Regions from separate parts of the Actinoplanes sp. NPDC048796 genome, predicted to be linked through region 1. Evidence: riboswitches for the same ligand, from Rfam matches in the RefSeq annotation. Region 1 holds a riboswitch; the other holds the start of a gene.
The links. Region 1 has a riboswitch for thiamine pyrophosphate ahead of AB0C26_RS11625 (thiamine phosphate synthase). Riboswitches for the same ligand answer to the same signal wherever they lie in the genome.

Region 1 (3,397 bases):
ACCTCGACCGCGTCGCCCTCGGTCAGCGGCACCGCGCCCCACGTGGACCGGGGCACCACCTCGCCGTTCACCGCGACCGCGACGCCGCGCCGGGCCTCGGTGAGCGTTTCGACCAGGGCCAGCACGGACATTTCCGTCTCGGAGTCGAAGCTGCGCCCGTTGACTGTCAACCGCATCAGAACCTCCTCGGGTCGAAGTCGGGGATTTCCTTGCCGTCCAGCACCAGATCGGCCACGAGTTCGGCGGTCACCGGGGCGAGCAGGATCCCGTTGCGGTGATGACCGGCGGCCACGATGTGCCCGTCCGCGAAGAAGCCGATCAGCGGCGCGTTGTCGGGTGTTCCGGGGCGATGGCCCACAGTCGTCTCGGCCAGTTCCAGCTCGGCCAGGCCCGGTACCAGATCGATCGCGGCCCGCAGCAGGTCGTGGACGCCGCCGGCGGTGACCAGGCTGTCGGTGCGCTCCTCCTGGGTGGCGCCGATGACGATCTCGCCGTCCCGGCGGGGCACGATGTAGACCGGCCGGCCGTCGACCGTCGCGTCGAGCACGTGCCGCAGCAGCCCCGGCTCGCCTCGCAACCGCAGGACCTGGCCTTTGACCGGCCGTACGGGCAGTCCGGTGAGCCGGGCGGTGCCGCAGCCGGCCGCCACCACGACCGTCGTCGCGTCCAGATCGGACAGCGACTCGATCCGCTTCGGCACGACCCGGTCGCCGAGTTTCGCCCGCAGCGCGGCGACCACGCGCCGCGGGTCGACCTGACGTTCGCGCGGCGAGTGGACGCCGGCGCGTACCCGCGGCGACAGCGCCGGCTCCAGTTCCCGCAGCTCCGAGGGGCGCAGCAGTGGCAACTGCTGCCTGGTCCAGTGGCGGGCCGCCTCGGCCACGTCGTCGGCGGTCATGGCCAGGCTCAAGGTACCGGTGTCGTCGTAGCCGACGTCGACGCCGAGCTCGGCCGCGAAACCCGGCCACAGCTCGGCCGACCGCTCCATCAGCCGCACCAGAGCCGGCTCCTCGAACGCCGACTCGCCGCCGGGCGCCAGCATGCCCGCCGCGACATGCCACGCGCCCTCGTCGCCGCCGTCGAAGACGGTGACGTCCAGCCCGCGCTCGACGAGCCGGAAGGCGACCGCCAGGCCGATGATCCCGCCACCCACCACCGCGACGTCGCTCATGCCCGGCCGTCCAGGGCCTGGAGGAACTCGATGGTGGCCCGGGCCGGGTCGGACGCGATCGCCGAGATCGCCGCCACGCCGTACGCGTCAAGTACGGCGACCCGGTCGGCGGTGACCCCGCCGATCGCGATGACCGGCGTGCCCGGCACCGCCGCGACCACGTCTTTCACTCCCGCCGGCCCGATCGGCTCGGGCAGCCCGACCTTGCTGGCGGTCGCGAAGGCGGGGCCCACGCCGAGGTAGGACGCTCCGTCCCGCACGGCGTCGAGGGCGGCTTCAGGGGTACGGCACGTGGCCCCCACGACCGCATCGGGCCCGAGCACCCGGCGCACCGCGGCGACGGGCAGATCTTCGGCCCCGACGTGTACGCCGTCGGCGCCGGCGGCCAGAGCCACACCGACCCGGTCGTCGACCAGGCAGAGCGCGTCACCGGCGCGCCGGCACACGTCGAGGGCGGCGACGGTCAGCTCGTAGGCCGCCCGGTCGGACGATTTGACCCGCACCTGGATCGCGACCGGCCCATGGCCGACCGCCCCGCGCACCACATCGAGCGAGTCGGTGATGACATGCAATCGAGGAAACAACGAACGCTCCTCCCTGCGCCGGCATGACCCGGATCAGGTTCGACGGTCGGGGGCTGCGACGGCCCCCCTCTCAGCCCGGTGCACCGGACTCCCGTGGGGTTGTGTTCGGACCATAACCGGTCCGCGACGAGAAAAGCTAGAGCGAGCGCTGTGCCCGACGTCTCCCGAAATCACCCACCGGTGGCCCAGGGCCTGTCTGGTGGGTCACGCGGGGCTGCGGCGTGGCCCAGGTGGTGGCTGGCGGCGGCCGCAGAACGACCACACACAACACCGGTATGCGACCTTCCCGCAGCCGACGCCAGCCACCACCTAGACCTCGCCTCGCTCAGTCGATGGCCGCGAGGTTGCATGGGCCGCCTGAGCAGGCGCTGAACGACGTCGGTAGGCGCACGCCGAGATGGCGGCTTGCCCTGGACATGATCGACGAGCTACTCGGCTCGGGCTGAAGCTCGAGCGTGCTGGTCGCTGACGCCGGCTACGGCGACGCCGGACAGTTCCGGCAAGCCCTCGCTGAGCGCGGCATCGACTACGCGGTCCAAGTCGCGCGCATCGAACACGACTACCGCGAAGTCAAAACCCATGCGCCGGAATGACTCTCTACGCCGTACTTCGGCGCCCGCCTCATCGGCACCTGCCCACCTGCCGCGCCCACTTCCCGCAACGCAATCGCCGCGCGGGAAGAGGACCAGGACAAAGCCCTACTAGAGCTTGTAGAAGGTGACGTAGTGGTCCGGGGTGAACCAGGTCTCCCTTGTGGAGCGGTTGACCACGATGCGGTACGCGTCCCGGGCCGCGCCGCGGGTGCGGGAGTAGACGTCGTATTCGCTGTAGGTGGCGTTCGTGGGGAGCTGCTTCTCGCGGTTCTGGAACGTGCCGCCGGTGTAGTTGTACTGGCCGTACGGCCACACGTACCAGCCGCTGCTCGTCGGCCAGCCGAGTGTGGACCAGCCCGTGCGGGCGGTGCGGGCGGCCGAGCAGCGGGAGATCGTGCAACTCGAGTGGACGGCGGCCTGGGCCGCGTCGGGGGCCACCACGGCCGGCGCCACCAGGGCGGGGCCGGTGAGGGCGAAGACCAGGGCGAGGCCGGTGAGGAACCGGCGGAGGCGGGGGTGCCGGTCAGTGGTCATGACGACATCGTGCGCGGCCGGGAGGCCACGCGGTACCTCCCGGCCGGATCATTCCATTGATGTTTACCTATGCCTTACCGGCCCAGGCCGCTCACCCAGTCGCTCAGTTCGCCCTCTTTGCCCTGGTGGCGGGGCTGCGGTGGGGTGAAGCCGTCGAACGACGGTGTCGGCAGGACGCCGGTGTCGGACGGGCGCAGCTCATGGTCGGGGCGCTGGGCGGCAGCCGACGCGCGGGCGGCCACTGTGGCCCGGGCTGCGGCGACGTTCGCCCGGCCGGTGATCGCCTGGGCGGCGCCGGCGCCCGGCAGCGGGCCGGTCGGGGCGGCGCCGGGCAGCGCGCCCGTGGGGGCAGCGCCGGGCAGCGAGCCGGTGGGAGCGCCGGCCGAGGGGCCGGCGGCGGCCTGGGCGATCGCCGAGTGGGGCTGGGCGTCGCGCTGGGGCAGCGGCGGGCGGTCGGCAGTCGGCGGGGCCTCTCCGGTGGCGCCGACCGGGCCGCGCCGGAGGACCGCGGCCAG
Region 2 (3,397 bases), on a different contig from region 1:
CGCGCCCAGCTTGGCCACGGGATTGCGCCGGGCCAGCGGGGCCGCGGGGTCGGCGACGGGTTGAAGGACGAAGCTCATCCGCGCCGCTGCCGGGTGAAGAGGGTCGCGGGAGGGCCGATGCTGTGCGCTAGGTGGTTCACAGGCGCCGCCGGCGGGGGAGCGGGTCGGGCAGGCGCGGGGTGCCGAGCGGAAAGGTGCGGTCGGCGATCGTCTGGACGAAGTCGTCGTCGTGGGTGACGGCGATGATGGCGTGGCCGTCGTCGCGCAGGGTCGACAGCAGGGTGACCAGCTCGATCCAGGTGCGCCTGTCCTGGCCGAAGGTGGGCTCGTCGAGCACGAGCAGCCGCGGCGCGGTGGCCAGGGCGGTGGCGACGCTGAGGCGGCGGGCTTCGCCGCCGGAGAGGGTGTACGGGTTGGCGGCCGCCAGCTTCGTCAGCCGCAGCCGTTCCAGCAGGTCGTCGATGACCTGCTGGTCGTAGCGGCCCAGCCGGCGCGGGCCCAGGGCCAGCTCGTCGACCACCCGTGTCGTCACGAACTGGTGTTCCGGGTTCTGGAAGACCGAGCCGATCCGGCCGGTCAGCGTGGCCGCGCGCCAGCGGTGCGGAGGCTTCGGGTCGTCGAAGGCGTGCACGCGGCCCCCGGTCGGGGCGAGCAGGCCGCCGAGCAGCAGGGCCAGGGTCGACTTGCCGGCGCCGTTGGGGCCGGTCACCGCCAGGACCTCGCCCTCGCCGGCGCCGAGCGACACGGGGGCCAGGCGCCCCGCGACTGTGGCCTGCTCCGTGCGTACGAGGGAAGGATCTGCCGTTGATCTTGATTTGAGCGGGGGAATGGTGAAGCCCGGAACCCAGACACCCTCGTCGGCCAGGCGATCGCCGTAGGCCGCGAACACGACCTCGGGCGCGCCGTCGGCCCGGACGCCCCCGGCCGGCTCGAGCACGACGACGCGGTCGACCAGGGGCAGCGCCTCGGCGACCCGGTGCTCCACGATGATCATGGAGGCGTCCAGGCGGAGGGCGGCGATGGCCTCGCGGACCAGGACGGCGCCGTCCGGGTCGAGGTTGGCGGTGGGCTCGTCGAGCAGCAGCAGGCGAGGGCTGAGGGCGAGCACCCCGGCCAGCGCGAGCCGCTGGGCCTCGCCGCCGGAGAGCGCCGCGGTCGAGCGGATGATCGGATAAGGGAAGCCGACCCGGTCGAGCGCGTCGCTGACCCGCGGCCAGATGTCGGCCGGCGGCACCCCGCGGTTCTCCAGGCCGAAGGCCACGTCGTCGCCGCTGCGGGCCATGACGAGCTGGGTCTGCGGATCCTGGAAGACGATGCCGACCTGGTCGCGGGCCTTGCGCGGGTCGAGGCCGTCGATCTCGATGGCGCCCTCGGACTCGCCCGAGTCCTCCGGCAGCAGGCCGGCCAGCGCGGACAGCAGGGTGCTCTTGCCCGCCCCGGAGGGCCCGAGCAGGAGCACCCGCTCGCCGTGCTCGATCCGCAGGTCGACGTCGCGGACGGCCCAGGCGCGACGGCCCGCGTGCCGCCAGCCGAAACCGCGCAGAACGACCTCACTCATATCGGGAATGAGACCAGATCAGACCAGGGCGCGCGACCGGCCCGCCGGAAACCGGTCGAGCACACCGGTCTGTGCCAGGGCGCGGGTCAGCGCGACGCTGCCGAAGCCGGCGATGACCAGCGACGACAGCGCGGTGATGACGATGTACCAGATGCGCATGGTGGCCCACGAGGTGCCGCCGTACCAGACGAAGGCGTCGTAGACCGAGGCCACGACCCCGGCCGTGGTGGCCGCGAGCAGGGCCACCGGCAGGTTGTAGGCCTTGTAGGCGAAGGCGGCGAACACGAGCTCGGCCCCGAGCGCCTCGAGCGGTCCCTGGATGACCAGGGTCCAGCCCCAGCTCGTGCCGACCGCGGCCGACACCAGCGCGGCCAGGGTGAGGGTGTAGAAGGCGGCGCCCGGCTTGCGGACGATGAGGGCGCCGAGGACGGCCGGCACCAGCCACACGCCGTAGATCACGGCCCGGCCGGGCAGCGGGATGGCGTCGGCGGGGCCGTTCCAGAGCAGGCCCCAGGCCCAGAAGATCACGCCGAAGGCGACGGCGATGATCGAGGCGATGACGATGTCGATGGTGCGCCATCGAGATGACATGTGGTTCCTCCCGAGCTTCCTGCGCTGGCATTACCCAGATCAGGTACGAGGGTCTGCGGTGTCACCCGCACTCTCAGCGCTGTGCGCTCCCCTGTCGGACGAGGTTTATTCGCGACCTACCCTGAGTTGCAGATGCGGCGACTCTGGGACGGCGTCTGCACCGTCGCGAATAAACCTCGTGCATTAGTTTCGATGACGCTAACACCGCTTGCTTCTGTGCGCCCAGCGAGGGAGTGATCACACATGGAGATCAAGGCCCGGGGTTTGACCTTCGATGTCTTCGAGGGCGGCCCTGCCGACGGCGACCCGGTTCTGCTGCTGCACGGCTTCCCGCAGGACCACCGCGAATTCGATCTGCTCGCGCCGAAACTGCATGCGGCCGGCTTGCGGACGTACGCCATGGACCAGCGCGGCGTCTCCCCGGGCGCCCGCCCGGCGGACGTCGGCGCCTACCGGATCACCGAGGCGGTGGCGGACGCGGTCGGCGTGCTCGACGCCCTGGGCCTCGAGTCGGCGCACGTCATCGGCCACGACTGGGGCGCCAACGTCGGCTGGATGCTCGCCGCCTGGCATCCCGAGCGGGTCCGTACGCTCACCGCGGTCTCCGTCCCGCACCCCAAGGCGCTGCAATTGGCGTTGCGGACCCGGCCGTCGCAGCGGGCCCGCCTGGCGTACTTCAAGGTCTTCCAGTCGGCCGCCGCCGAGCGACTGCTGCTCGCCAACGACGCCGCCGCCCTGCGCTGGATGCTCAAGCCGATCGGCGAGCGGGCCGGCCTCTACGTCGAGGCCAACCGGGAGCCGGGCCGGCTCACCGGCGGCCTGAACTGGTACCGGGCGCTGACCTTCGACCAGCTCAAGGACGTACGCCTGATCCAGGTGCCCACCACCTACGTCTGGAGCGACAAGGACGGCGTGGTCTCGCTGACCGCGGCGCTGCGCACCCGCGACTGGGTCGACGCCGACTACCAGATGGTCGCTATGCGAGGAATCAGCCACTGGGTCCCCGAGCAGGCGGCCACCGCCCTTGCGGAAGCGGCTATAGCGCGCATCCAGGGAGTTTGATTCACGTTCACCTTGGGGTACTCGTCGCGGCATGCCACCCGAGAAGCCGCGGATGAAGCACGAGTCGGAGAAACAACGCTGGGACCGCAACTTCGCCGATCTCCTCCAGGAGCTGCGGGTCGCGCAGACCGGCATCCAGATCCTGTTCGCCTTCCTGCTGACCCTGCCGTTCAGCAACGGCTTCCC

Region 2: another riboswitch for thiamine pyrophosphate. It lies ahead of AB0C26_RS24920 (ECF transporter S component); the one in region 1 lies ahead of AB0C26_RS11625 (thiamine phosphate synthase).

Annotation. Positions count from the first base shown of each region.
Region 1 covers NZ_JBEZGO010000002.1:714,484-717,880, reverse strand. Annotated here, with positions in the region: gene thiS (sulfur carrier protein ThiS) at 1-176, opposite strand, end outside; gene thiO (glycine oxidase ThiO) at 176-1,171, opposite strand; gene AB0C26_RS11625 (thiamine phosphate synthase) at 1,168-1,755, opposite strand; TPP riboswitch at 1,749-1,860, opposite strand; gene AB0C26_RS11620 (transposase) at 2,211-2,348, shown strand; gene AB0C26_RS11615 (ribonuclease domain-containing protein) at 2,457-2,882, opposite strand; gene AB0C26_RS11610 (hypothetical protein) at 2,957-3,397, opposite strand, start outside.
Region 2 covers NZ_JBEZGO010000006.1:109,929-113,325, forward strand. Annotated here, with positions in the region: gene AB0C26_RS24910 (energy-coupling factor transporter transmembrane component T) at 1-78, opposite strand, end outside; gene AB0C26_RS24915 (ABC transporter ATP-binding protein) at 137-1,558, opposite strand; gene AB0C26_RS24920 (ECF transporter S component) at 1,577-2,149, opposite strand; TPP riboswitch at 2,148-2,252, opposite strand; gene AB0C26_RS24925 (alpha/beta hydrolase) at 2,393-3,211, shown strand; gene AB0C26_RS24930 (DUF6328 family protein) at 3,264-3,397, shown strand, end outside.